3 regions of the Paenibacillus sp. MABNR03 genome follow, and region 3 is predicted to be linked to each of the others. Evidence: riboswitches for the same ligand, from Rfam matches in the RefSeq annotation. Region 3 holds a riboswitch; each other region holds the start of a gene.
The links. A riboswitch is a leader RNA that binds a small molecule or an ion and turns the genes downstream of it on or off. The one in region 3 is predicted to bind ZMP and ZTP.
Positions count from the first base shown of each region.

Region 1: linked by a shared signal. The riboswitch ahead of AAIH57_RS04105 (bifunctional 5,10-methylenetetrahydrofolate dehydrogenase/5,10-methenyltetrahydrofolate cyclohydrolase) and the one ahead of AAIH57_RS22225 (TIGR01440 family protein) in region 3 are both predicted to bind ZMP and ZTP.
Region 2: linked by a shared signal. The riboswitch ahead of AAIH57_RS12735 (hypothetical protein) and the one ahead of AAIH57_RS22225 (TIGR01440 family protein) in region 3 are both predicted to bind ZMP and ZTP.

Region 1 covers NZ_JBCIYR010000001.1:949,687-959,511, reverse strand. Annotated here, with positions in the region: gene AAIH57_RS04120 (ABC transporter substrate-binding protein) at 1-151, opposite strand, end outside; gene AAIH57_RS04115 (barstar family protein) at 922-1,197, opposite strand; gene AAIH57_RS04110 (ribonuclease domain-containing protein) at 1,214-1,651, opposite strand; ZMP/ZTP riboswitch at 1,851-1,930, shown strand; gene AAIH57_RS04105 (bifunctional 5,10-methylenetetrahydrofolate dehydrogenase/5,10-methenyltetrahydrofolate cyclohydrolase) at 1,982-2,833, shown strand; gene AAIH57_RS04100 (hypothetical protein) at 2,993-3,616, opposite strand; gene AAIH57_RS04095 (DUF5107 domain-containing protein) at 3,915-7,268, opposite strand; gene AAIH57_RS04090 (helix-turn-helix domain-containing protein) at 7,386-8,231, opposite strand; gene AAIH57_RS04085 (beta-galactosidase) at 8,353-9,825, shown strand, end outside.
Region 2 covers NZ_JBCIYR010000002.1:897,958-907,782, forward strand. Annotated here, with positions in the region: gene AAIH57_RS12715 (GNAT family N-acetyltransferase) at 1-16, shown strand, start outside; gene AAIH57_RS12720 (NUDIX hydrolase) at 84-506, shown strand; gene AAIH57_RS12725 (hypothetical protein) at 814-1,296, shown strand; gene AAIH57_RS12730 (DUF5316 family protein) at 1,656-1,862, shown strand; ZMP/ZTP riboswitch at 2,079-2,158, shown strand; gene AAIH57_RS12735 (hypothetical protein) at 2,542-2,817, shown strand; gene AAIH57_RS12740 (RNA polymerase sigma factor) at 3,158-4,804, opposite strand; gene AAIH57_RS12745 (2'-5' RNA ligase family protein) at 5,333-5,890, shown strand; gene AAIH57_RS12750 (serine hydrolase domain-containing protein) at 6,096-7,019, shown strand; partial or broken gene AAIH57_RS12755 (hypothetical protein) at 7,087-7,454, shown strand; partial or broken gene AAIH57_RS12760 (SAM-dependent methyltransferase) at 7,519-8,070, shown strand; gene AAIH57_RS12765 (GNAT family N-acetyltransferase) at 8,149-8,586, shown strand; gene sstT (serine/threonine transporter SstT) at 9,021-9,825, opposite strand, start outside.
Region 3 covers NZ_JBCIYR010000004.1:564,875-574,699, forward strand. Annotated here, with positions in the region: gene AAIH57_RS22210 (L-threonylcarbamoyladenylate synthase) at 31-1,305, shown strand; gene AAIH57_RS22215 (manganese efflux pump MntP family protein) at 1,574-2,134, shown strand; gene AAIH57_RS22220 (low molecular weight protein arginine phosphatase) at 2,260-2,832, shown strand; ZMP/ZTP riboswitch at 2,972-3,053, shown strand; gene AAIH57_RS22225 (TIGR01440 family protein) at 3,196-3,789, shown strand; gene glyA (serine hydroxymethyltransferase) at 4,038-5,285, shown strand; gene upp (uracil phosphoribosyltransferase) at 5,516-6,145, shown strand; gene wecB (non-hydrolyzing UDP-N-acetylglucosamine 2-epimerase) at 6,184-7,341, shown strand; gene AAIH57_RS22245 (AtpZ/AtpI family protein) at 7,529-7,783, shown strand; gene AAIH57_RS22250 (ATP synthase subunit I) at 7,776-8,153, shown strand; gene atpB (F0F1 ATP synthase subunit A) at 8,199-9,017, shown strand; gene atpE (F0F1 ATP synthase subunit C) at 9,096-9,320, shown strand; gene atpF (F0F1 ATP synthase subunit B) at 9,435-9,825, shown strand, end outside.

The sequences.
Region 1 (9,825 bases), on a different contig from region 3:
CAGCTGCAGAGGCTGAGTCGGTTGTCTGCTCAGCGGTACTCGTGTTTGACTCCATTGCTGTACTTGACGTCGCAGACTGTCCGCATGCACTCAATACCAGCAGTACGCTCAGTGCCAGTATAAGCAAGATCGAATTGGATCGTTTCAACAATGTAAACCCACCCTTTTAATTGATATTGATAATTGATATTGATAATCGTTATCACTTTATCATGATATAGAGAATTTGACAAGATATTTAATACATGAAAAAAGCCGCCAATGGCGACTACTGAAGTAACTTTTTGTCTGTAGGTAACAATGGTGCAGCAGCTCCGATTTAACTCTCACTTATAGGGATATGATCAACGACGGTCCACTTGTTTTTCCGATATTCCAAAATTATTTTCGAAGAATAAGAACCTTCATTGGAGCGATATTTGCTTGCATCAATACTAACTTTATTCTGTTGATCCGGCTGTTCCGGTTTTGCTATTTGCAGTAATATCCCTTTCAGGTTGGATTTATCACCATCATATAAGCCTTGTTTCACCAACTGTTTGTATGTCAGCTTATAAATCTCCACTTTGTACTTCTGGTGTAGGTATTCTACGATGTGTTGTCGGTCAGAATCACCTGGTTGAATGCTTTGATCGAAGACTACGGATATATACTCCATGTTTGTGTTAAGAGCTGTATCTGTAGATATGATTTCATCCAATGCAGCACGATAAAGTCCATCTAGACTGTTTATTGCCTCAGCATCTGTAGACCTGCCTGAACAAGCTGATGTCAGAGAAACTGCTACACAAACCAAAACACAATATAATAGCTTTTTCTGTATAATATTCCCCTCCTAGTATTTCATTATTTAAATAACGGAACTCATGATGTACTTGTTGCAAAAACAAAAAAGCAGTCCCTAAGGACTGCCCACTCAGACTACATTTTCACTTCAAGAGTAAACTGCTCCAGCTCTTCTTCGGCTTCACGCAGCAAATCCAATAACTGATCTGCGTATTCTCCAAGGACTGCCCTGCTGGCCTCAAAATGAAGCCATTGAATGGTAAGCGGCATTGAAATATAACCCGTCACACCATCCCACAACGCATCCAAATTGCGTCCATAAGATTCTCCTAATCCTAGCTTCGCCTGAAGAATGTCATGTAATTCTTCTTTTCCATGAATGTCACTTCCATTAATAATTACTTTTTTCATACCATCCTACCTTTGGTCATTTGATTTGTTCAAACGTGCGATAATGATCGGTTGTTTTATAGATTAAGCCATCACTGGAGTATAGAATTCGGTCGCTTCCCCGGGTTCCTCCTGAATAATTAATATCTGCTTCATACCAGGTCCTCCCTTTTTTCTTGGGCAGCAACCCTTCACGATTCTGAAATACATCACCGCCGATACTTTTGCCTGGAGCGACGGTTTGCAGATTGCCTTCACTTGGTTCCCAACCCAGAGCTCTGGCTTCTTTCTTCGTTATATAATTTTCCGGAAGTTCTTGATGGTCGATGATATAATTGGCAACTTCATCAAATTGGGTCAGGACAGCATTCTCCTGAGCAGGATCATCCAATGGAATCGATTCAAGCGAACAACCTGCGAACAGCATGGTTGCCAGAATAATAAGTAACGTGCCTAACCATTTTTTAATAAGCATTGCGATTTGTCTCCTTTTGATCTTTTCATCGCTCCCATTGTGCTGTGATTGCAGTGACGTGAGCTAATTTATGAACTGTTTTACCATCCATTCCCTTTCATCAGCATCGCTCATTCAGGATCATGGTACAAAAAAGTATATACCAATCAAAAGTATTGAACAATTTTTCAAATTGAAGTACGATCAGATTAATATTGTAATGGTCGTATGTAACTGGCGAACACGGTGAACCGTGAGGGAGCATATGATTCTAATCAGCCGTACGCCTGGGCAGAGGTAAGGAATCTTTATTTCCTTGCCTCTTTTTAGTTGGAAAGGGCGATGAACAAGATGACTACAGATCAACTCATTTTAAATGGACAAACGGTAGCGGACTTTATGAAGGAAGAAATGGTAGCAAAAGTTGCAATGATTAAGGAGAAAGGCATCCTCCCTTGTCTCGCTACTATTCTGGTCGGCAATGACCCTTCCTCAGAAACGTACGTACGCATGAAAGGAAATGCATGTGCCCGTTTAGGTGTACACTCCATTAAGGTCGTTCTGCCGGCTGAAACGACAACAGAGGAATTAATTCAAGAAATAAACAAATTAAACGCAGACCACTCCGTACATGGCATTCTGTTACAGCACCCTGTGCCGTATCATATCAACGAAAGAGCCGCTTTTGATGCAATCAGCATTGAGAAAGACGTTGATGGCGTTACGACCCAAGGCTATGCGTTAAATGCTTTTGGGGCAGCCGCGTTCCCTTCCTGTACTCCACAGGCGATTATCCGTATTCTGGATTTCTATAGGATTCAAATCGAAGGCAAACATGCCGTTGTCATTGGTAGAAGCCCAATCTTGGGCAAGCCTGTTTCAGCCATGTTACTAAACCGAAATGCAACGGTGACGACCTGTCACTCCAAAACCGTCAATCTGGACGAAATTGTGAGGTTAGGGGATATTGTGATTGCTGCTGTTGGCAAACCGTTGTTTGTAAAAGGCAGCTGGATTAAACCTGGCGCTGTTGTGATCGATGCCGGCTACAATAAAGGTAACGTCGGTGATGTGGACTATGTATCCTGCTTGGAGCAGTCATCTGCCATTACACCAGTACCAGGTGGAGTTGGCCCCGTGACTATTGCTACGCTTATTGAACACACAATCCAGTCAGCTTATATGCAATCTGAAAGATCATAGTCGTTATAACAGCACCCAAGCCCACTCTGTCTGATGAGGGGCCTGTGTGCTCTTCTTTTATTTTCTTGTGGAAGAATATTAGCTCGTGACTACACTTTTTGGTGGCAAGTTCTGGTGTGATCGTCAATTCCTCTGGTTTTTCACACGCTCTTATCCTCCCTACGATTTTACATATTGCAAAATAGCCGTCGCTGCACGGATTCGCAAGTCTGCATCTTCACTTTGCAATGCTTCTTTCAAAACATCGAGAGCTTGCTGAATGATCCTTTCATCTACCCTAACGGTATCTTGAACTGACATTTCAGTTTTGGGAGCTATCGAAAGCCATGGGTCCAGTTGAGCCTGTGACAAGGGATGATCGAATTTTACAACAATAGAAGAATCATTAAGCAGTGCACGTACTTTGTCATTTATCGCGGTCAGAGGAATACGCCCCAACCAGGTAACTCCTCGCCGGTGACATATCAAGTCTTCACCCGTGCCCGAGGAATCATCATAAAAATAATCACCCACATCCCCAACGTATACCCACTCATCATCGTCTATCAAGATAAAGTCCCCATCCTGCATGATATTTACAAAAGTATGGAGAGTATCCATTGTCCGGTTCAGCTCCATTTCATTAAGCGCATAGCGTTGTACGAGTTGCTCTCTCCATTCTTCAGAAGACATTTGCTCGAGATCCCCTGTAGCTGGCCAAACGATACCGATAAAGTTATTCTCCAGAAACGAAGTAGTTCTATCCACTCCGTGTAATGTAGATTGTATATGATATAGGTTCATACTAATCACTCCTCGCCCAAATCCTTAATGTAGTCTAATTGAAAACTCACAGAAGTATTACAATGTTCCACTCAAAAAGTCATTACGTTTTCATTTCCCGGAAATGAGTTCGTATATTACCTTGGTCTCTACATTATAGATGGTTCATTTTTGTTTGACTATTGGCCCGATCGCTCAAAGTTGCAACCCAAAAATCAGCCAGACCTCCTTTGCTAAGGTTGCCAGATGATGAGGATTAAGCACGATTAACAAACCAAAGGAACTGCGACATCGCAGTTCCTTTGGTTTTGCTATATATCTAACACATCTCCTTATGAATTCTTGCTCCTTGGTGATTCGGCTCCAATTGCAGCGTTTCTTCAAATCGCACTTTAGCTTCGGCTGCTTTTCCTAAGCCTAACAAGCCCAAACCCAGCATAAACAGGCAGTGAATTCGATTGCGTTTGTTCAGGTCATCCTCAAATACGAGAAAATCAGGTAATGATACGGCAAAATAATCTATTTTCACGTCATCAAACAGGTGTCTCTCTGCAAAATCAATCAGCTTGTTAAAGCGGCGTTTGGCTTCTTTCTCATTGTTTAATTGCAACCATGCCAAGCCTTGATAGTAAATCATCTCTGGAGGCTGATCGTTATAATACATGGCACTGGCCGGCTCTTCCAGACCTTGCGAAGCAACGGTCCAGTGGTACACCGCTTCTTCATTCTGGCCCAATCCGTTGAATGCTTGGCCAAGCTCGTAATGAACGTTATTCTCCTGAGCACCATCCAGCTTGCCCTCGCCCAAATTCTCGGGATAATGGAGCGCACGCTTTAATAATGAAACAGCTTCCTTAAACTTCCCTTGCTGATTGGCTTGTCTGCCGAGCTCCACAAGTGCAAGCACATATTGTCCCGTAACTTTGCCTTCTCCACCCTCCCAAGGATGAAATTGGCGCTGCAGCAGAGCAGATAACGCTTCTTCGTACTGACCGAGCATGTTGAGCAAGGACACATATTCGAGATATAGGTCATCCCGTTGATGTGTGAGCTGCAAATGCTGCTGAAGCTTTGCGATTCGCTCCTGAGCGGAAACACCCACTTTTTTGTGCAGCTGGTCCAACTCATACAATACACGAGCATCTTCCGGATTACATTGAAAAGCCTTTTCAAGCGAGGACAATGCGGCCGTTGAATCATTCCGTTTATTATAATAAGCCAGGGCAAGATTACGATGTGCCGTTGCAAAACGATCATCCAATTCCACGGATCGTTGCCAATGATGAATGGCATCTTCTGCACGCTTTTTGTCATAATACAGGTTGCCCAGATAGTAATGAGCCTTGCTGTCCAGCGGATGCGCAGCAATCGCATGTTCCAACACTTGCATGTCGAACAGACTGTTCGGAAAACAATAGTCGGATGAGGCGGTTTGAGCCAACTGGTGCTCCCGGGCTGCTTTTTCACGGAAATCCATTTTGTCATACACGTAAGCGAGTGAATAATGCACCATCGGATAGGTGTGATTGCCGTGTGCCAAACGAATCTGCACCAGTGCGTCTCTTGCCTCCTCGTACATTCCGCTTTCAGCATAATCCGATGCCAGATTCAAGTAATTATGCACATCGTTTCTCATAAACTTTTCAAGAGTTGTTCGTGTCTCCTTTGCTTTCTCATGATGTCCTAACAAATTCAAGGCGAGGGCTTTCTCGTACGCTGCTCCAAAATCCGCAATATCCAGCTTCAACGTTTCCTCCGCAAACTGAGCCGCTTCCACATAACGTCCAAGCTTGCGCAGAACCGCAGTTTTCAGGAGTCTCGACTTGTAGTTCCTTACGTTCCGCACCAAAGCTCTGTCTACAAGTTCCAATGCGTCAGCATAGTCCCCTCGTTCACAGGCAATTTGGCTTAATGCATAGTAACCGCTATCCTGATAAGCGGCAGACCATACCGCCTTATAAAACGCTGCGTACGCTTCATCATTTCGCGCCTGCAGCCTGAGTGCCAAGCCGAGTTGATAATAGGCTTCGCTGTCGTACGGATTCGGGTTACGCCAGGTCAACGATTCTATGGCTGTCCGAAAATGTTCTTCCGCCTGCTTGAACCATCCCCTGCGGAGCAGCAATGTGCCATATGCAACATTGAGCCGAATGTCGGAGGCATCCCTTCTCAGCCCTTCTTCATAATAATCCTCAGGTTCAAAGGTAGCATGCCGATATTGTTCAAGGTGTAAACCGGCCAGGTACAGCTGCTCCGTACTCTTAATCTCCTTCGGAAGAGGAAGCGGTTTGGCTGGATCGGGAACTTGTTCAATACGAGGTTTTGCCGGACGATAGGATATCAGCTGATGGCCATTCGCATCCTGAATGGTTACGAATAAATCATGTGGCTGGTCTTCTTCGTCTAACGTGACAATTGATTTATAGGTCAGTTCCGGTGAGAGCGTCGTTTTATCTTTCAAATAGCTTCTCTTCCGGCCCTTCAACTGAATGATTGCCCCCGCGAACACGGATGTGGCATAGGCCATTACAGTCGCAGTGCGAAGCGATTCGTCCACCTCCAGATTCACCGCTGCATCGATCGATGCATTTTTCACGACTCCAATATTTTTGTATGGCATGAAATACTGTGCAAACGATTTTTCCTCGTACGGCTGAAGCCAAGTGAAGTCTGGTTGGTTGTCCGTGAATACGCCTGTCATCAACTCGATATATGGCCCGTCCTCATCGGTCAAACTGCGATCCCACGCTTGCCCGAATTCGCCATTGCCCCACGTCCATTGTTTCTTCCCCGGGGACACATGATGGTTCGCTACGTGAAGCAGCCCTGCTTGAACGCCATGATCGTATCCTCCAACGAAATTGTAATCTGATTTATAGGCCATATATGACGTGGGCACAGGTATATTTTTGTATCGAGAAATGTCTACGCCTTCCGAATAATCCATCTTATAATAGGTTCCCGTTGCAATGGGAAACCTCGACACATCACGCTTGCCGTGGTCAAACACTGCCGTGACGTCAGGCGGAAATACCGTTTGAGTATGGTCATTTACCGCAACAGCTGGATTTGCCCACCACAGGAAGGTTTGCGGCTCCGAAGTCCGGTTATACATCTGTGCCTTTATTTCGAGGTAGGCTTTTCCCGGATGCAGCGTGAAGCCTGTTGTTACCTTTGTTCCGTACATTCGGTCGATCTCACTGACCCATACGGTGGCGCTGCCGTCCTCATTCTCTGTTATGGCATGCTCTACAGGACCAAAGGTGTTAGGACGATGGTGCTGCGGCCAGTTAAATTCTATACCGCCAGAAATCCAAGGTCCCGCAAGGCCTACCAGTGCAGGTTTGATAACACGGTTATAGTAAACAAAGTCATAATTGTTTGTTTTGTCCAATGCCCGGTAGATACGACCGCCGATCTCGGGCATGATTTCAATTCTCACATATTCATTCTCGAGTATGGCCATGCGATAGGACTTCATTTCCTTTTCGTCCATGATTTTATCGATTACGGGATGCGGATAGACGCGTCCCGACGAGCCCTGGTAGACACGCTTCTCCAGAAACATAGGATTTTTGTCAGGCTCTCCGGTGCCATAGGTAGGAATCTCAACATGTTCCTCCCAGACGCGAACAGCGTTTGAAACGGGTAAAGTTGACTCTCTCGTGCTCATTATTTCTTTTCCTCCTCATGTGAACTGTCGGTGTATCCATAGTAAGAAAAATGAACAGCGAAGGGCCATTCAATATCCTCTGAATTTCATGGACTATATGGGGAAACACCTCGCAGATCACTGTTGAGGGCTATTTTTTCGTTTTCGGTACGCAGACGGCGTCTCACCGAACGCTTCGCGGAACTTTCTTGTAAAATGAATGCCGCAGTCGAATCCAACATCCGTCGCGATTTCGGCAATTTGCCGATTGGTGCCGTTCAGGAGCTGCGCCGCCTTTTCCAATCTGAACTTATGAACTGTATTCAGAATCGTGTCACCCACCTGCTCCTTAAACAGATGAGACAGGCGGGACGTGGATAGACAACATCGGTTCGCCAGCTCGGGTATGCTTACTTTCTGGGCGGGGTACATCTGCAAATGTCGCATCATCTCCGCGATTCTGGGATCCATTGTCGCCGGAACATCCGGAGGAAACGTCTGTTGAATACGAATCAACGTCTCTTCCAGGGCAAGCTCAGCTAATCGGCGATGGAGTTCGGAACTTCCTTCCGAACGTCCGTGACGCACCAGCCTTTGAAGTGCATTATGCACATCATGCTGCAGCTCTTCTGATGCGATCTGCTGAAAGAAGAAACGATCAGACGTTTCTGGCAGTTTCAACCACGTGCTCCAGTTTGGGTCGGGAATGAAATGAACCCATATAAATTCCCAAAGCTTCTGCTTCGTTTCATAATGATGTGGAAGTCCCGGCATGAGGATGGCTACATCCCCAGAAGTACAGGAGATTGAATTTTTGCCATGCTGAATCACCCCTTCACCAGAAAGCGTATACATCAATAACCAGTCAATACTCCCGGATGGACGATGAATCTCGTATCCCTTCTTTTCCTCATAGTGTCCTGCAATTAATATCCCAAAGGGCCGGGTTTCATGAATAGCATAATCCGCATGTTTTTCAGCCATTATCACACTACCTCGCCATATCGTATTCCGTATAAAATATAGCTATATTGATACTTCTTGTATTTGCTATAAACAGTAGAATTCATCGTAAAGAACATATCACAAGGAGGGTATTCCAACAATGTTCCAGGTATCGAAATTATCATTAAAAAACGTGGGTGACAAGGAAATCTATCCAGGAAAATTGGGTGAGAATGGCGGAGCAAACCCACAAGGTGAATCCTTTGGATTTACGAATTATTATATGACGCGTAACGGAGAACCCTTCATCCCTGTTGTCGGTGAATTTCACTTTTCCAGATTTTCGTATTTACATTGGGAAGAAGAACTTCTCAAGATGAAAGCTGGAGGGATTCACATTGTCGCAACGTATGTATTCTGGAATTTTCATGAGGAAGAAGAAGGGATTTTTGTATGGGGCGGTAGTCGAAACCTTCGCCACTTTATCGATCTGTGCGCCAAGCTCGATTTCCCCCTAATCCTTCGCATCGGTCCATTCTGTCACGGTGAAGTTCGCAATGGTGGAATTCCGGATTGGGTACTCTCTAAGCCAATCGAGATCCGCTCCAATGATCCCGATTATCTGAAACTCGCCCGCAAACTCTACCGGGAGATTGCCGTTCAGATGAAAGGCAGCCTGTATCAGGATGGAGGACCCGTTATTGCAGTACAGCTTGAAAATGAGTTCATGCACGCCGGGGCGCCCAATGATGCCTGGGGTTACAAAACAGGCAAGTTTCTGTCTTCCGGTACGGGCGGCACAGCTCACCTCGCCGAGCTGCGTCGCATTGCGGAGGATGCAGGCATTCGTCCTCTATTCTTCACGGCTACCGCTTGGGGTGGTGCAGCCGTTCCGGAGGAAGGTTTTTTGCCCATGCTTGCAGGTTACGCCTACACGTCTTGGATACCAGCCCAGCCACCGAGCACGGAGTTTTTGTATCGCGATCTTCATGATACACCAGCCGAACCGGTTCATTTTGATGTGCCCGAATACCCCGTTGCATATTGCGAGATGGCGGGCGGCATGCAGGTCAGTTATAATGTAAGGCCGTACGTTCCAGAGAACAGCATTGAGGCCATGACTCTTGTCAAGCTGGCCAGCGGCAGCAATCTGCTCGGTTATTACATGTACCATGGCGGCTCCAATCCTGTCGGCAAGAAGGGTTACCTGAATGAGCAATTCCTGCCGAAAATCACGTATGACTACCAGTCACCTTTGGGTGAATTCGGCAGGGTCGGTGCATCCTATGACCGCATCCGCGCGATTTCCATATTTCTTCAATCCTTCGGATCGATTCTTGCGCCGATGAAGACGATACTGCCTGAGGGACAATCCACCATAGATCCGACAGATACAGAGACATTGCGTTGGTGTGTAAGACATCATAACGGTTCCGGCTTTGTTTTCTTGAATAATTTTCAGGACCAAGTCAACCTAACCAGCCGTAAGATCCGAATCGAATTGGAAACCGTCAAGGGGCACGTTGCTTTCCCGGCTGAAGGTGAACTTGAGCTCCCAGGCGGAATCGGGCTGATGCTGCCATTTAATCTGGAGCTTCATGGCGTGTCGCTTGTCAGCGCAACGACTCCTTTG
Region 2 (9,825 bases), on a different contig from region 3:
ATGGAGAGCGAAATAGCACTTCTGGATGGAAAAGTACGCACTTGCAAATTAATCTCAAAATAACTGCCGAGGGAGAGAACTAAATGAGAAGAGTTGACGTGTCCTATGCGTTAATCCTGGATGATACCAATTCCAAAATCTTAATGGTCAAGAATAAAGGCAATGCCAGTTGGTCGCTACCTGGTGGTGCGGTGGAAAGAGAGGAAACATTGGATCAAGCAGCAATCAGAGAAGCCAAAGAAGAGACAGGACTTGATGTAAGAGTCCATGGGATCGTTGCCATCAATGAATGTATATTCGAGAAAAAGCAGGAGCATGCCATGTTCTTCACTTTTAGATCTGAGGTCATTGGAGGAACCCTAGAGATTATAAGGCCTAATGAAATATCTGAAATTGCCTGGATGGATTTGGACAGAGCCGATGAGCTAATGCCCTATTATAAAAATGGAGTACGAAGTCTAATCGAAGGAAACGAGATCCCTCATTATGATCAAGGGAGAATATAATTGAAGTGACACATCTCCTCATTTAAGCCAATAAAGTCAATGACGGAGGTCGGTATCTCATGAAAAGTCCAATAAGCGTCCATCGTTATGTATTACATAAGGAGTACGAGTGGATATTACCACAAGCTATTGAACTAAGTTAGTCAAAAAAGAAAGTAGTTGACCAACCTGATCAGATGCATTAGTGCAACTAACGGACAGGTTGGTTTGCTATAGACATTTCAGATGGTCCCATCTAATTATATTAAAAAATGATCGGTTACAGAGACTGATCGCCTAAAATGAACGTATGAACGATGGAGGTAATATGAAAAAAACAGACTGGATTAAAGTACTCCTCGTGGTGTCACTGTTCGGAAATTTGGCGTTTTTTCAAAATCATGAACGTGCAAGCAGGAAACAAGATATTAAATATGAATTATTGAATTCAAACATTTACAGAGATTTAGCTCAACTGGAAGAGACTATACAGTACCAGATAGATAATAATTGGAAGAACGAGCCTCTTGTTACACAGAAGCTTGATGATGCCATTGATTCAATTCTCTTGAGCCATGTAATGGAGGAAGACAAGAATAAAGAAGATATCCTCTGGGAATTGCACGAGTACTTGTATAAGTTTAAGTATAGTGAAGAAACTTTTGATGTTATTTTAAACGATGAACAACGCTTTAATTTCATTTATTTAGGCGATAAACTCCGTTCAAGTGGGTGGAACTATGGGGTAGGGGATGATTTAAAATGGAGTGTTTTTAAATCAAAAGTAAAGGAACTAGTAGCGGAAACATAAAAAAATAATTCCATATGAATTAGGATTTAACTGATGCGGAAAAACTATAAATCTATAACGTTGGTACCTCTGTTAATTAAACTGAAGACCACACAACACCACCGATCATATATTTACCCATAAGAATATTTGGAGATTCGTGATATTTTAAATGTATTTAGAAGCATAAGTTTGCCGTGAGTCCCGATTATGACGATGTATGATAATTAAATTTAGACAGCCAGCAAGTTGATCGGCTGTCTTTTTCGTTAAACTAACAGGCAGGTTAATGTAAATAGAACTTCACTTCTTCGCTTGCAACCTTTCCCTGTAATAAACGTTTTATTAAAAACTAGGGTGATTGGGAAGGAAGATGAAATATGAATTTTTTTATTTATCTAGGGATCATTCTCATTTTTGTTTCTGGACTTTGCATTGGAGCATGGACGACTGGTTACCAACAAAGAGGTAATTTTTATTCAGAGTCTAAGGAAGACCGTAAAATAAAGAAGAAAGTTGCGACATGGTCTGCTTTAGCAGGTGTCTGCTCGTTTGCAGTTGCTGGATTGATGTATTTACTCAGCTAACGGGCAGGTTAGTTCAACAAAATGTAGGAAAATAAATATGCTTATCTTAATTTGCAGAATCTTCGAATACTGTAAGGAGTGAAAGCAGATTGTCTAGAAATAAATGTTTCAAGATAGGAATTAAGCTCGAGATCAAAACCAGATAAAAGTGAAAGCGTGTAAAAATTCCATATAATTACAAATAAAAAAGATGTCATGTATACTTAGTGTTAAATATCTGATATGTGTAACTGGCGTAAACGTGGAGTGAACCGGGGTGGCACATATTTTATATGCCGTACGCCTGGGCGAAGTGTTTGATCTCTTGATCAAACACTTTATTTATTATTCAAGGAATGAAAGGAATGGTGGCGGCAATGAAAATGGCGTTTGTGTTATTCGATGGAATGACAAGCATGGACTTTGCTGGATTTTATGAAGCGGTGACTTGGCTAGTGATTCTAAAAACGAAGGAAAACGTATCATGGACATTCTGTGCAGACAAGGATGAAATTACAGATGATCGGGGGTTGAAAATGAAATCCGACGAAGTGTTACCTGATCTAGGTGATTTTGATCTAGTGTTTTTCCCGGTGGATTATCAACTAGAACGCTTCGATTTGATGAGGATTTCTTGGGCTGGGTCCGAACGGCAGAGTACGTACCGTATAAGATTTCTATTTGTACAGGGGCTTTGCTATTGGGCGCAGCAGGTTTCCCGGCAGAAGTGGGGAAATCCACAACTTCAAAAATGCTAGTTCAAGCCCTGAATAAAAATGCGTATATTTCTGAAGATGATGTTAGTCATCTTCCAGTTAAAGGACGAGGTAAACCCTGGTTAGATAAAGAAACAAACGACTTGACCTGGAAAAACATATTCAGTTTGACAAAGAATTTGATGGATTCTGGCTATGATGTAGTTGTTGACTACGTGGCTTTTCCAGAAGACATTAATAAAAGAATTAGCAGATTATGATGTGAGAATAATTTATGCGGGTATTAATGGTGTATCGTCTACCCATTATGTATAGCGACGGTTTAAGAGCTGCAGAAAATCAAATGAAAGAAATACGCCAAATCTACTCTGGTATATTCATGAAAATTCAACTAATTTCTTCTGGTAACAACAGCACTACCCATGACGCACATGCGTCATGGGTAGTTTTTAATCATTTTCATATGTTCAGGAGGGGGCCGTGGTGAAATAGCGATGTCCTAATCACTTCGCTGGACAGACAGAGTGGAAAGACAGAGTTTTGTGTAAAAATGGCCACCGACCGGGAACGGCCATTCTTCGTATACATTTCCGAACCGACTTACTTGACCGGCCCCATCCAGGTTGAAATCGTCTTCTGCTGGTGCGGCAACGGCGGTTTCAACTTCCCGTTATCGATCAAATGCTTCAAAATATAAGCGACCAGCCGGCCTCCGCCGGTGTTGCCTCTCACCATGTAAGCAAGCTGCGGCTCCAAATGCTTCGGCTGATTTTGCAGGAACAGGTTGAGCATTTTGTCGTAGAGCTTGCCGACAGCAGGCGCATACAGAGCGGACAAATCCGGCATTGCCTTGTTCAACCGATCCAACGTTTGCGGAGAGTCGATCCAAACCGCATTGAACTTGTACCCCTCCTCCGTCTTGCGGATGTACCCCTTCTCCAGCAGGAACGAGTATTGCTCGGCGTTCTCTTCGTTGTCGGGCAGTTCCCCTTGTTGGAACGCATGACAAATCTCGACATTCCGGTATTCCAGGAAACGCCAATCCATCTGGCGGTCGCTCCAGTAAGTATTGAATTGCCACAAGTATAAGGGAGTGTCTTCGACGTAGCGGAGCGACGGACCGAAGGTGACGTAACTACTCAAATCAAAACCCGGATCGGCATTGTGGCTCCGGTTTAACGCCGCATAGGCAATATACTGACCTCCGTCCTTTCGCATTGGTGCGACCGCATCGAAGCTTTCGCCCGCCGGCATGCTCCGCCAAGATTGCTCCTCGACGTTCTTGGGCAGCAAGGTCCAGAGCAGGAAGTTATAGTCGCCGTCCGGAACGTACACTCCGCTATCCTCGACTTGCCGGCGAACTTCCATTAACGCGTCAAAATGAACATCGGCCACTTCGGCGGCGCAATCTTGCCAGAATTGATGACCGGCTACGGCCAACTCGAAGAGGTCCCATACGATGGTATTGCTTTGATATTTGCCGGGAGAGGTTTGGATGAGAAAATTATAATCGGCCAGGTGCCGGACTTCGCCTTCCAATAAAGACGGCGGCATTCCGAGCTCCTCCGCGATTTGATGTACGGTACGCGCCTTGTGATAAGCCGCGTAAACGATATTTTGCGCCAAGGCGCGTCCAAGAAAATCGTTGGTTTCGCCCAGTCTGCCGGCCGAACCGGAATGGCCCATTTCCCCCATGCTGACCGGATTCACACTTAAAGTTCCTGTTGCACGCATACGTTTCATCCCTTTCCGTAACTTCTTTTTAGCCTCGCTCAAATGCCACTTCACCGTTCCTTCAGGAATGTTCAGAGCAATCGCAATATCGCCGATTTTAAGCTCGTCGTAGTAATGCATGACCACGATCCGGCGATGGATGTCGGACAGAAACGCGACTTCTCGGCGCAGCTCGCGGTAAGCTTCGGTTACCAGCAGCCGGTCAAGCGGCTCCCGGGAAGGGGCGGCAGACAGTTCGGACATGCCGTTGATTTCGATCGCTTGGGGAGCGTGCGCACGCTTTTTCAACCAATTCACCCAAGTGTATCGGGCAACCGTCCAGACGTAAGCGTCAAGGCTTCTAATGTCCCGCACCCCGGAGAAGGATTTCAACAACTGCAGCATAATCTCCTGAGCCAGATCCTCTGCCTCGGCCCGCTGCTTGACCCTGTTTAACGCAAAACCGAAAATCGGTTTGACATAGCTCCGAATCGCTTCCGCTGCGTCCTTTCCGTTTTTACCAATTGAATCCATTTTATGCCTCCATAGTTGCATCTGTAATTCCTGACAATTATATAGTGTGCCAGGCGAAATAAAGGTTGGGATTATTTCAAAAAAATTTGGACGTCCTACCAGATCACTCATACATGTATAATTACAAACATCATGAGTAGGTCATTTAAATGGTTAAAGAGACGTTATGAACTTATTGTTAAACAAGATGAAGATTACTTTAGATGTAAAGGTCTCACTTTTAGTATATAAAGATACTTCTTTTCCGTTCAACTATGGGAGGATACAAACTAGGAGCAGGAGCCGAAGTTCTTCTTTGGGTACTTGGGGTACTCCTTCGTTCCGTAGTTAACCAGGAGTGGTCTGGATTAGTTATTCAAATGCATAATAGAGGTTCATTCAACTAACGGGAAACGATAGCGTAATAGACCTAAGAAAGCAGCCGACCAATCTGATCTTCTGCTTTTTTCATCTAACGGGCAGGATTGCTCAATGTTCTGTTGAATACCCTTCATTGCAGGTGCTACAGATATTGAGGGGGTTATAGAATTGTTCGGAGTAGTTGCTCATTTTGACCAGAATACAGAGCTCTATATAAAGCAGGTTTGGAAAGAGTTGAGCGATAATGAAGTTTCTAAATATGCAGAGGAAGTACAAGATAGACGACCTCACATTACGATAGCGGGTTATAACTCATACGTAGAAATCGAGCAATTCATAAGCGATTTTGACTGCTTTTATGAATCTAAAAAACAACTTTCAATCACAATGAACTCGTTAGGAACTTTCTTGAACACTGGGATTTTATTCCTCACGCCTGTTCCTTCCAAAGAGTTTTTAACGCTTCATGATAATCATCACAGTTTCTTTGAAAAATATCGAATGAAAGCTGAGTCTCAATATCTTCCGGGTAACTGGATACCTCACTGTACACTAGCAAACAGATTAAACGATGAGAAATTAAAAGAAGCGATGTCTTTCTGCACGAAAAGAATCGAAAGAATAAGTGCTACAATCGTTGAAGTATCAGTAATCAAAGCCACATACGAAAATAATAAATGTATAAAGTCACCATCAATTCATACGAAAGCTTTGGGCATTGTCTAAATTACAATATAAGTCTCACGACTCAGAGTAAGTTAGCTAACGAAATCGTAGAAATCATATTGAAGAGGATAAACCAAGATACTAACCTTACCTAGCTAACTGATAAAAGTGAAGAATGGTGGTGTGAGTCTAGTTGCTCAACCTACAGAAATCGAACAATAAAACATTCAATGAACTGAATGATTATGTTTTGCGGGTTAAGAATGTGTTAACTGCTACAGCAGCTGCGACCTGTATTATTCATCATGACCAAATCGTGAATGAATGGTATTCAGGCGTACATAACGATTCGCAAGGTAGTCGATTAGTGGATGAGGAATCACAATTTCATGTGGCTTCGATTCGAAAGACCTATTTGGGACTTGTCATCAGTCTTGCATTATATGAGGGGAAGATCAGCAGCATAGATGATGTTGTTGCCGACTACTTGGATGATACGGATACGAAGGTATTAGGCGATACAACGATACGGCATCTGCTAACTCATACTCATGGTTTAGGTGATCTGCATCATCGATTGTTCCTTCCAGGGACAGACTGGAAATACAATAATGTTGGAGTCAATTTGCTCATTAAGATCATCCGGAAATTGTATCATATGCCGTTATCACAATTACTTGAAGAACGTGTATTCTCACCTATGGGTTTTAGCCAAACAGGATGGAGAAAAGAACGGAATGAAAAGTTAATATGGCTCAATGAACAATATAACGATGATCAAGGCGATGAAGCCAACTTATTTGTGAGTACCAGGGAATTGGCCTACTGGGGTTATTTGCATTTGAAAAAGGGAGTCATTCACGGCAAGCAAATACTGCCCAGAGAAGTATTTGAACAAGCAACAACAATCATAAGTCCTCCAGATCTGGAACAACCATTACCGAGAAACGGTTTCTTTTGGTTTGTGCAAGATGAGCCGCGTGCTCGAACAGAATTAGGTGATGATCTTCCAACCGGTTCTTTTCAATCCTTGGGTGTCACTGGTTGTGCCTGCCTTGTCATTCCTAAGTATAGAACTGTAGCCGTAAGAATGTATAATCAAACCGGACCCAATCCAGTAGGATATGATTATCTAGAGGATATCAAAACATTTGGAAACCTGGTTAGTAAATATGTGGAAGATCTATAACCCTTGAAAGGTGATCTACCTACGTATGAAAAATGTAAACCAGTGATCAAAGGAGGAGAGCTCACTTATGGAAAATGTTTCGGAACGACATCAATTGCAATCCATACAATCCCTCCAATCTACAATCCGCAAATCCGAAAATGCCTTGACTCAGATGACTCAGAAAGGTGCAAATACGACCTTAATAGAGAAGAGACTCAGGGCTCTTCATTTGGCTTATCCATGCTGGAGAATGTGTGGCATCAAAAGCCTCATTCATATACCCAGGGAGATCTTACCGAAGCTCGCAATGTTCTTACTGGTTTAATGCCATCAATTGAAAATGCATTTGCTAAGTCAAAGGAAGGTGGTCCTCAAAAAACTCTTTTGAAAAGGAGAATTCAAGCATTGGAACTGGCTGTGCATGCGATTGACGATTTATTGCAAGATAACTGATTCTGACTTAAAGTCTGGCGAGCGGAAAAAGAAAGGTTTTATAAAAAAACATGGAGGATAACCAGTGAACAGCTATTATGGAGAACTTTGCACAAAAATATATGAAAGCGATAAATCGTTAGCAGAAGGGAAGGAATTGGATTTTTACCTTTCGATTGCTGACAGAAAAGATATACATGTGCTTGAGCCCATGTGTGGAAACGGAAGAATGCTGATCCCTTTTATGCAGCGTGAAATACAAATAGAGGGATTCGATGTTAAAAGGGAATGACATTGAAGAGATCCCCGAATGGAGAGAAACGGATCGAAAGGTTGTTAACAATGAATTAGATCGAAAGGTTGTTAACAATGAATTAATTGTTCTATATAAAAAAGTTCAATATCACAAAGAGCAATCCATGCTTGTAACGGAGCTGAAGTATGAGTCAGTTAAAGAAGACAAAATTGAAAAGACAGAGGTTATGGATTTTCCTCTTCGTCTGTATGATATGAAGGAGTTTGAAGACGTTCTTAGAACTAATGGTTTCAACATATTCATTTGCATGAAGTGAAGGATGGATATGGGAAAGGTACTTATTTTCATGTTTTCGAATGTTCCTTATCGGATCTAAGCTAGGGAGTAACTTAATTGACATAAGCCCAATATTCGTGATGAAAAAATGTAAGTTCTTTAACATGATAAGGAGGTATTACATTGTCAGTTCCTAATTTGCTCGTTCGTGAAGCTGTGAAAGAAGATGTACCGTTTTTGATAGAATTGAATGATCAATTTAATGGAGTTCGCCGAAGTCAGGAAGAGGTGGAAACGGACCTATTGAATGGAAGAGAAGTTATTGTAGTAGCTGTAATGGAAGAGAAAGTTGTAGGGTTTGCATGTGGACAGATCTATAAATCGTTTTGCTATGCTGAGCATCAGGCTGAGATTACTGAAATGTACATACAAGAATCTGCACGAAGAAATGGATTGGCTACAATGATGATCGAACAACTGGAAGAAACATTTAAAAATTCTGGAGTGAAACACATAAAAATTTTGACAGGAATAAAGAATACAAATGCTATTAAGACATATGAAAAAGCAGGCTATAACCAGGAAGAGGAGCTAGTATTTGATAAAGATTTGTTATGTTAAAAACCTTTCATTGTTGAACATTCAAGAGATGAGTTGTGCAGGAAACTTAAATCCATCTTCGAGGGGAGGAATTGACGATAGAAACGTTTGGTAGAGGTTGCCTTTGGCTTATTATTGGTTTTACTTATCCAGAAATCAAACGTATGAAGATTAGATCGTTGATAAAATGTGTTATGTGGAACGGCAACGAGATGAGTTGGGCAGTAGTGTTAATAGAAAATAAGAAATCTTCAGGCAGCGATGAAATTTCGGACAAAAAGAAACCAAGTTAAAGCGAATATCATACGCTCTAGCTTGGTTTCTTTGGTTTTTACTACGATATTACCATTAGAAATGGTCGACATTTTAATTTTGGTTTTAGTTGCAAAAAGCTGCAGCACTTAATTACGGTATATCAGAATAAGATTTAGTTTGCGATATAGATAGCAATGACCTCAAGCATTTCCGAATTCCTTTCGCTTCTTTGCATACTCCGCGGTTGCCGTAAACAATACATCTGACGAGGAGTTCAGAGCCGTTTCGGCAGAGTCCTGCAGCACCCCGATGATAAAGCCAATTCCAACGACTTGGATCGCAACTTCGTTCGGAATACCGAACAAGCTGCAAGCGAGTGGAATGAGCAAAAGTGAGCCGCCGGCAACACCGGAGGCGCCTGCTGCGGAAACAGCAGATAATAGAGAGAGGACAATCGCCGTACCAAAATCCACTTCAATGCCAAGGGTGTGAACGGCAGCCAAAGTCAAAACTGAAATGGTCACTGCAGCGCCACCCATATTAATCGTTGCACCTAAAGGAATGGATACAGAATAGGTATCAGGATTAAGATTCATCTTTTCACACATCTTCATGTTAATCGGAATATTTGCAGCGGAACTGCGTGTGAAGAATGCAGTGACCCCGCTTTCTCTCAGGCAGCTGAAGACGAGTGGATATGGATTGCGGCGAATAGCGACGTATACAATCACCGGGTTTACCACTAGAGCAATAAACAACATGCATCCAATAAGAACAAGTAGTAACTTTCCATAATCAAGCAGTGATTGAAGTCCATTAGCTGTAATGGATTCATATACCAATCCCATAATGCCAATCGGTGCGAGGTTAATGACCCACTTGACGATCATGGATACCGCATCCGAGAGATTGGATATCGTAGTTTTGGTGCTGTCCTTGGCACTTTTCAAAGCAACTCCCAGAAGAATCCCCCAGGCAAGAATCCCGATATAGTTGGCATTCATC
Region 3 (9,825 bases):
AACCTATTGGAGTTTAGGGATGATGGATATATGAACAGAAAAAATGAACAAGATGTTTACACAGAAAACAGCGTTCCGGAAACTCAGGGAGGATCACCTACCTCCATGTGGGATGTTAGAGCATTGCTGAACGAGAAACCTCCTCATATTGTGGGTAATTCTGTTATGAGTGAACATGCGGAAGAGTCATCTTCCGGGCCAGAAGTCGACTCGCTGACGGCTACAGAACATGGATCTGTTGTGAAAAAGGGGAGCGCCTATCAGCAGGCGCTCGCCGACTTGCAGGCTGCCGCAGCCTGCATTCGTCAAGGTCAGACGATAGCGTTCCCGACGGAGACGGTATACGGATTAGGCGCAGATGCACGCAGTACAGCCGCAGTAGAGGCTATATTTGAAGCCAAAGGCCGCCCGTCAGACAATCCGTTGATTGTGCATATTGCGCATCGCGACCAGCTGGATCCGCTGGTTACGGAAGTGAATGAAGCGGCGGAAGCGCTGATCGAGGCCTTTTGGCCAGGGCCGCTTACGCTTGTGCTGCCGGTTAAGGCAGGGGCAGTTTCCCCGCGGGTTACTGCCGGTCTGGATACAGTGGCCGTACGCATGCCGGATCACCCGGTGGCTCTGCAGCTGCTTGCCGCGGCCGAGTGTCCAGTGGCCGCGCCAAGCGCCAACCGCTCCGGGCGGCCAAGCCCGACGCTCGCTTCACATGTGAGCGAGGATCTGGCTGGCCGCATCGGCGGCATCGTGGACGGCGGCCCCACCGGGGTGGGCGTCGAGTCCACGGTGGTGCAGGTCGGTGACGACGGTACCGTCACCATCCTGCGCCCTGGCGGCATTACGGCGGAACAGCTGTCCGCCGTCGCCGCCCGTGTCGCCACGGACCCGGCGATTCTCGCCGAAGGGTCCGTTGGCGAGGGAAGCCCGGCGCCGCGCTCGCCGGGCATGAAGTACACGCACTATGCGCCCACAGGGTCGCTGTGCGTGGTAGAGGGGCCGCCGCCAGCCGTGGCGGCCTGGATCAGCGCCGCTCTCGCGGAGGCGGCGCAGCGCGGAGAGCGCACCGCGGTGCTGGCATTCGCCGAGCACGCGGAGCAGTACCGCGCCGATGCCGTGTTCTCGCTGGGCGATGCCAGCGAGCTCGAAGAAGCAGCGCGCCGGCTGTATGCCGCGCTGCGCAGCTGCGATGAGCAGGGCGCCACATATATTGTGGCTGAAGCCTGCTCACGCGAAGGGCTGGGAGCAGCCGTCATGAATCGGCTGCTCAAGGCGGCGGGTCACCAACTGATACAGGTTGGTGACCTGTAACCCGGAGACCGGAGGTTATTCTCCCTCCGGTCCACCTAATCGGCAGGCAGTGACGACAGCGATACTCGCTGCCTGCCGATTGGACCCGTCCCCTTTAACACCCGTGTGCTTACATCTCTGCTTCCTATCCGAATCTCTCGCTTAAAGGAAATGTTCCATTCAGCCGGGATCTTTGGAATAATGGAAGCGCAAGGTTATCTCCCGTCATGTTTGTGTCCTTGTCCGCATATCGTGTACAAGAACCTTTACGTGACTTGGGGGTATGGGGATGTGGGATGTATCTGCCCATTTGGGGCAGTTGGTAACCATTTTGATCATGGCCGTCGCTCTGGGGCTGGATGCCTTCTCGCTTGGCATTGGGATAGGCATGAAAGGCATTCGTTTACGCGACGTGCTGCGAATCAGCTTTGTCACAGCCCTGTTCCATGTCATCATGCCGCTGATCGGTATGTATACGGGGAAATACGTCAGTTCTCTCCTTGGGGACATTACGACGTATGCTGCAGGCGGGCTGCTCGTTTTGCTCGGTGGTCACATGATTTTGAATGCGTTCCGTGAAGGAGACACAAAGCTGGTGGATCACCGATCCATGCTGGGTGTAATTTTGTTTTCGCTCAGTGTAAGTGTGGATTCATTTTCCGTTGGCGTGTCACTCGGCATGTTTAGCAGCGATCTGGTACTGACTGTACTGGCTTTCGGCGCGTGTGGCGGAATCATGTCCGTGATGGGACTGCTGCTGGGAAGACGAGTGAGTCAAAACCTTGGCGATTATGGCGAAGCCATTGGTGGAGCCATTCTGCTCGCTTTTGGGCTATTGTTTATATTTTAAAACAGCCATTCACGCGGAATGCTTGCAGCATTGTGCAGTCATACCTATTTTCTTTCAATTTGCTTCGTTTAAAATTAAAATATGGCATCATTCGACAACATTTGCGAAATGGGGAGGCTATCACAATGAAACATATTTTGTTTGTATGTACAGGGAATACGTGCCGCAGCCCCATGGCGGAGGGGCTTTTACGCAAGCTGGCTTCAGAACGGGGCATTCAGGTAGAGGTTCGTTCTGCTGGTGTAGCAGCAACAACCGGTATGCCGATTTCCCGTCATGCCGAAGCCGTATTAAGAGATCATCAAGTGGAGGGACCTGCACATTCCACGCAGCTTAGTGCGAGCCTCATTGGATGGGCCGATCTGATCCTTACATTGACGCGAAGCCACAAGCAGCATGTAATGCAGGTTTTCCCGGATTCGGTCCACAAGACGTATACCCTGAAAGAGTATGTGGAAAATGATGAGCAGGTTCTGAATGATCTTCAGGAACTGGACAGCCTGTTTGCGACACTGGAGCTGAAACGTGCACTGGGTCAGGAGATTCTGGCGTCAGAGCGTGAGCGCGTGATTGAGATCCGCCAACGCATTCCGAGCTTTGATATATCCGACCCGTTCGGCGGCAGTCGTGACGATTATAATATAGCTGCGGCAGAGATCAGGACCGCACTGGATCGGCTTCTGGACAAGTTGGGATAAACCGGTGCTGTGCGGGGAAATGTAATTGGGCGGTAACGATCGAATCTTAAGACTCCGTTTCCTATGAAAAAAACGAACATGTGGTGTAAAATACCCGTTGATTTTAGACGCAGGTTGTTTTATGATGAAGGGGAAAACAGGGATCCGGTGTAACTGGCGACGAAGTGGGCACAACCACAATGGAGCACCGGAACAAACGGCCGGTCGCCTGGGCAAAAGAGCAATTCTGCGGTACCCGCAGACTGCTCTTTTTTTCGTCTTTCATCTGATTATTCGCTATAATAGTACCTGAAATGCCGTGCATGAATACAAAATCGGGCAGCCGTGAGGAAGTCAGGCATGATTTTATCGGGAGGCGATAGGATGACTATTGAGTTAGATTCGGAACAACCCGGATTGCAGGAACAGACCGCATCCATTCTGCGAGAACTGGCACATGCCGGACAGCTTGGGCCTGGACAGATCGTGGTAATCGGTACAAGTACAAGTGAAGTCGCAGGCCAGAAAATTGGTACAAGTGGTGCGATTGAAGTGGCACAGCAGCTTCTTGCGGGTATCCGCGAGGTGCAGCAGGAATTTGGCTTCGAGCCTGTGTTCCAGTGCTGTGAACATTTAAACCGTGCGCTGGTGATGGAGCGTTCTTTGCTCACACGTCTTGGTTTGACCGAGGTGGGGGCCGTACCCGTTCCCAAGGCAGGCGGTTCCATGGCATCCGCAGCATATCGCTCGCTGAGTGATCCCTGCCTGGCCGAACATGTGCAGGCTCACGCGGGAATGGATATTGGGGAAACGATGATTGGCATGCATTTACGGCATGTGGCAGTCCCGTTCCGTACAGCACTTCGCTACATCGGGGAAGCCCGTGTAACGACAGCCTTGACCCGTCCGAAGTTGATTGGCGGCGAACGCGCGGTGTATCGTATGGAAGAGCAACCAGATTCGACATTTTGCGACTAAAATCTTCAACCAACTATAAAGCGAAACTGAAAGGTTACACTCCTAACTCCGATTGCAAAACCATCTTCCGATCGCTGTTATCCCCAGATTTTTTTGAATCCCCTTTAAAGGGGAAATCCGGTGATAAAGGGGAAATCCGGTGATAAAGGCGAACACTTCGTTTCTCTAGATTGGTCCTGCACTCTCCGTTTTCGTGTAAACATTAATTTCGCTTTATAACTTCACTTATACCTGGGAGGAATTTAAACATGGAACAATTGCGCAAGAATGACCCTGCAGTACTAGAAGCGATGAATCTTGAACTGAAACGTCAACAGAACAACATTGAGCTGATTGCATCCGAGAACATCGTAAGTGAAGCGGTAATTGAGGCACTTGGATCTGTACTGACGAACAAGTACGCTGAAGGATACCCAGGCAAACGTTATTATGGTGGCTGCGAGCACGTGGATGTCGTGGAAGATATCGCACGTGACCGCGCGAAGGAGCTGTTTGGTGCTGAGCATGTGAACGTGCAGCCTCACTCCGGAGCACAAGCGAATATGGCAGTGTACCTTGCAGCCCTGAAACCTGGCGACACGGTACTGGGCATGAACCTTGCTCATGGTGGACACCTGACTCACGGCAGCCCGGTGAATGCATCCGGTTTGCTGTACAATTTCGTGGCTTATGGCGTACAGGAAGATACGTTCCTGATCGATTATGATGAAGTGCGCAAAGCGGCATTTAAGCATCGCCCTCGTCTGATCGTTGCAGGTGCAAGCGCATATCCGCGTACCATTGATTTTGAAAAACTGGCTTCCATCGCCAATGACGTAGGCGCATTGTTCATGGTGGACATGGCCCACATTGCAGGACTGGTTGCAGCCGGATTGCATCCGAGCCCGGTTCCACATGCTCATTTTGTAACAACAACAACACACAAAACGCTGCGCGGACCTCGTGGTGGTATGATTCTGTGCCGCAAATCCTGGGCAGCCGCGATTGATAAAGCCGTATTCCCGGGTTCCCAAGGCGGACCTTTGATGCACGTTATTGCTTCCAAAGCGGTAGCATTGGGTGAGGCGCTGCAGCCTTCATTCAAAACATACGCACAGAACGTAGTGAAGAATGCTCAGGTATTGGCAGAAACATTGATTGCCGAAGGATTGAACATCGTATCCGGGGGTACAGACAACCACCTGATGCTGATCGACACACGCAGCGTGAACATCACAGGTAAGGAAGCCGAGCATGTCCTCGACTCCATCGGTATTACCGTGAACAAAAATGCAATTCCATTTGATCCTACCAGCCCGTTTGTAACCAGTGGTATTCGTATTGGTACCCCGGCAGCCACTTCCCGTGGTATGAACGAAGAGGCTATGGTTGCCATTGGTAAAATCATTGCCAAAACATTGAAAAATCCGAAAGATACAGCGAAGCTGGATGAAGCTCGTGCAGAAGTAACGGCACTTACGGACCAATTTCCGCTGTACACTGATCTGAAATACTAGTCCATTCACCAATGGAAACAACCCACATCTAGAGCAAAAAGGACCGGAACATGCCAAGTTTCCGGTCCTATTTTTATAGTATTCGGTTTTCTGTAATGATTACATGTCCTTTGATGGTGTAATTCGGTGTAGGTGATGATATAATATACAGGATTTATCGGGCCTATGAATGATGATTAGGCATTATTGGAAATGCTGAACATGAAGAACTTACCGGAGGGACAAATTAGATGGGAAAATTAGTAATATGTGATCACCCTTTGATTCAACACAAACTGACGTTTATACGCGATATGCGTACGAATACGAAAGATTTTCGAGAATTGGTGGATGAAGTAGCAACGTTGATGGCTTATGAGATTACAAGAGATGTTGAACTGGAGACGATTGATGTACAAACTCCTGTAGCTGAAACACAAGGCAAAGTCATTTCCGGACGTATGCTCGGACTGGTGCCGATTCTGCGTGCAGGACTCGGAATGCTCGATGGCGTTGTGAAATTGTTGCCAGCTGCAAAAGTTGGACATGTCGGTCTGTTCCGTGATCCGGAAACACTGCAACCGGTAGAATACTACACCAAACTGCCTACAGACGTGACAGAGCGCCAATTGATTGTGATTGATCCGATGCTGGCAACTGGTGGTTCGGCCATTGCTGCTATTGACGTGTTGAAAAAACGCGGCTGCACTCAAATCAAAATGATGAACCTTGTTGCAGCTCCTGAGGGTGTTAAAGCAGTTCAGGATGCACATCCCGATGTGGACATCTACGTGGCCGCACTGGACGACCGTCTGGATGATCACGGTTATATCGTTCCCGGACTGGGAGATGCAGGAGACCGTCTGTACGGCACTAAATAAGCATGCTGCATGCTGAATAGAAAAGGGGCTTTGTTTTAATGTCCAACAAAATTAAAGTCATGACGATATTCGGAGTTCGTCCGGAAGCCATCAAGATGGCTCCGCTTATTTTGGAACTTCAGAAACATCCCGAATCTATCGAATCCATCGTCTGTGTGACCGCACAGCATCGTCAAATGCTGGATCAGGTTCTTGAGGTGTTTAACATTCAACCGGACTATGATCTGGACGTCATGAAAGATCGTCAGACGTTGAATGAAATTACGATTCGTGTGCTTGGAGGCTTGGAGCCTGTTCTGCGCGAAGCGAAACCCGATATCGTGCTTGTTCACGGGGATACGCTGACTACGTTTGTAGCCAGCTATGCTGCGTTTCTGCAGCAGATTCAGGTGGGTCATGTGGAAGCCGGTCTTCGTACATGGAACAAGCTGTCTCCATACCCGGAAGAGATGAACCGTCAGTTAACCGGTGTGCTTGCAGACCTGCATTTTGCACCGACGGATTGGTCTTTCTCCAACCTTGCCAAAGAAAATAAACCGGAGTCTAGTACGTATGTCACAGGCAACACGGTAACAGATGTGTTTCAATATACAGTACGGCAGGATTACACACATCCGGTACTTGAATGGGCACAGGGCAAACGTCTTGTGCTGATGACCGCTCACCGCCGTGAATCCCAGGGCGAGCCTCACCGCAACATTTTCCAGGCCGTCAAACGGATTGCCGACGAGTTCGAAGATATTGCCATCGTGTATCCGGTGCATCCAAGTCCTGCTGTGAAGGAGCCGGCTCACGCGATTTTGGGGAATCATCCCCGTATTCAATTGATTGATCCACTAGACGTGGTGGATTTGCATAATTTTTACCCCCATACTCACTTGATTTTGACGGATTCAGGCGGCTTGCAGGAAGAAGCGCCGTCGTTTGGTGTGCCAGTGCTCGTTCTGCGGGATACCACGGAGCGCCCGGAAGGCATTGAAGCCGGAACGTTAGAGCTGGTGGGTACGGATGAGGAACGTGTATATGAGCGGACCAGAGCTCTGCTTACAGACGAAACACTGTATGCAAGCATGAGTCAAGCTGCCAATCCATACGGTGATGGACATGCTTCGGAAAGAATTGTCAATGCAATTTTGCACCATTTTGGCGTAAATAATGAACGTCCGGAATCATTTCACAGAAAATTCAAAAAATAATTCGTTTTTTCTGACTGAATTCCAAAGGGTACAGCATACAGTTAAACTGTACGGTTTACGCGGGTTTATGGGCTCCCGGGGGCCTGTAAACCTGCCGTTTTACCCTTTAAAACGCTAAAATCAATCAATTGACAAAGGCTCTCATCATTCAGTAAAATTAACTGGGATTGCAAGGGTGGCGTGGAAAATGGCCGATTCGAACAAACCAAATTCATCCCGTAACCATGACGATAACGTATGGAAAGCGATGGGGCTCGTGACAGCATTTGGGATCGAGATTGCCATTCTCGCTGTTGCCGGATATTACGCTGGCTCCTGGTTGGACAAGACCATTGGAGGTAACGGAATATGGATCGCCGTAAGCGTTCTCTTTTTTCTGGCTGCAGGCGGTGTAAGCATCTACTTTATCGCTAAAAAATTCATGGGGGACAGTGATGAGTGAACTAACCAGATACCGCAGATGGATGACTGTTTTCATCATGTACTTTCTTATGATTTGTTTTCTCGCAGCGGCCTTTATGCCACGTGTGGAGACAATTGCTTTGGGACTGGCCCTGGGTACGGGAATTAGCTGGATCAATGCATTTTACCTGGGCTACAAAGTAAGGAAAATGTCTGATGATGCGGCAGAAGGTAACTTGAAGCGTGTGAACCTGGGATTTTTGACAAGAGCGGCACTCGCTGTGCTCGGTATATTCATATCGATGCGCTTTCCGCAGTACTTCAATACATACGCGGTTGCAGGCGGTCTGGTCATTGCGCAATTTTCCTTACTGATTATAGGGATCGTCTATTCCCGCAGAGCAGAGTGAAGTTAGGTGCTGCAGCTTTCAAGTCGAGAAAGGGGTGAGAAAAATATGCATGAAGCTCCAATTATTATGCTTGGCGGATTTCGATTGGATCTATCGGTTGTGTTGATGCTTGTTGTTACAGGTGCCCTCGTTTTTATCTTTGCTGTCCTGGCTACACGGAGATTGTCCGTTGAAAACCCCGGCAAGCTGCAAAATTTTATGGAGTGGGCAGTAGAATTCGTCCGCAATCTGATTTCCAGTACGATGGATATGAAGAAAGGGAAACATTTTATCTCTCTCGCTCTTTCCATGATTATGTTCATCTTTGTCGGTAACATGTTGGGTCTTCCGTTTCAGGCGGTAACCTCAGTGGATAGCGCAGAACATGCGCAGGTGTTCGGTCAGCCGATCGTTACAGCGGTTGATGCGTTTGAAGAAGCGCATGCCAAGGACCCTGAAGCACATCCGCACGTTGAACTGGCCTGGTGGAAATCACCTACCGCTGATTTATCGGTAACGATGGGACTGGCGCTTGTAGCGTTCATGGTATCTCATGGACTTGGATTGTTCCGCAACACGAGAGGATATCTCAAACACTACCTTCAGCCTTTCGCCTTGTTCTTGCCCATCAACTTGATTGAGACGGCATCCAAGCTGCTGACACACGGTATGCGTCTATTCGCGAATATCTTCGCGGGTGAGGTATTGATCACAACAATCCTGAAGCTGACCACGTTCAAAGTGTTTGGTGCAATTGCTGCCATTCCGTTGCTGATGGTGTGGCAAGGCTTCAGTATCTTTATCGGTGCGATCCAGGCATTTGTTTTTGTAATCTTGATGATGGTGTACATTTCACAGAGCATCGAGACGCACGACGAACATTAAGTTCCAAGCCCTACGAAGATTTCTTCACCAGGCTGAACAATAAAAAATTCGATTTATCATTTTAAGGAGGATATACAAATGGGAGCAATGGCATTAATCGCAGCAGCAATTGTTGCAGGACTGGGCGCGTTTGGCGCAGGTATCGGTAACGGTATGGTAATCAGCAAGACAGTAGAAGGAATTGCCCGTCAACCGGAAGCAAAATCCACTCTTCAAACAACAATGTTTATCGGGGTAGGTCTGATCGAGGTATTGCCGATCATCGGTGTGGTACTCGCGTTCATGTTCTACGGTATGGCTTAATTAAATTGATAAGGTTTGGCGGGGAAGGCCATAGCCATCCGCGCCTTCTTTTTAGGTAATGTCCGTACTTGCGGATGAACGTTTCAAGGATACCTCCAGGAAGGAGTGAACAGATTGAGTTTCGTATGGGAAAATACGCTTCTTGCGATTATCGCATTTGCAATTTTATATTGGCTGCTTAGTCGTTATGCTTTCGGTCCTTTGTTCTCCATCATGGAAAAACGTCGTGAACTCGTGCTGACGCAGATGAATGAGGCTGCTCAGACTCGGGAACAGGCCATTGCCTATGTGGAGGAGCAAAAACAAGCTCTGGAGCAAGCGCGCAAAGAAGCTCACGACATCATTGAACAGTCCAAACAAACGGGCGGCAAACAGGCTGAATCCATTCTGGCTGATGCAAAAGCTGAAGCTAATCGTCTGAAAGACGATGCGGTACGTGAAATTGAAAGCGAGAAGAACAAAGCAGTTGCAGCCCTTCGCAGCGAACTGGGTACAGCTTCCGTTC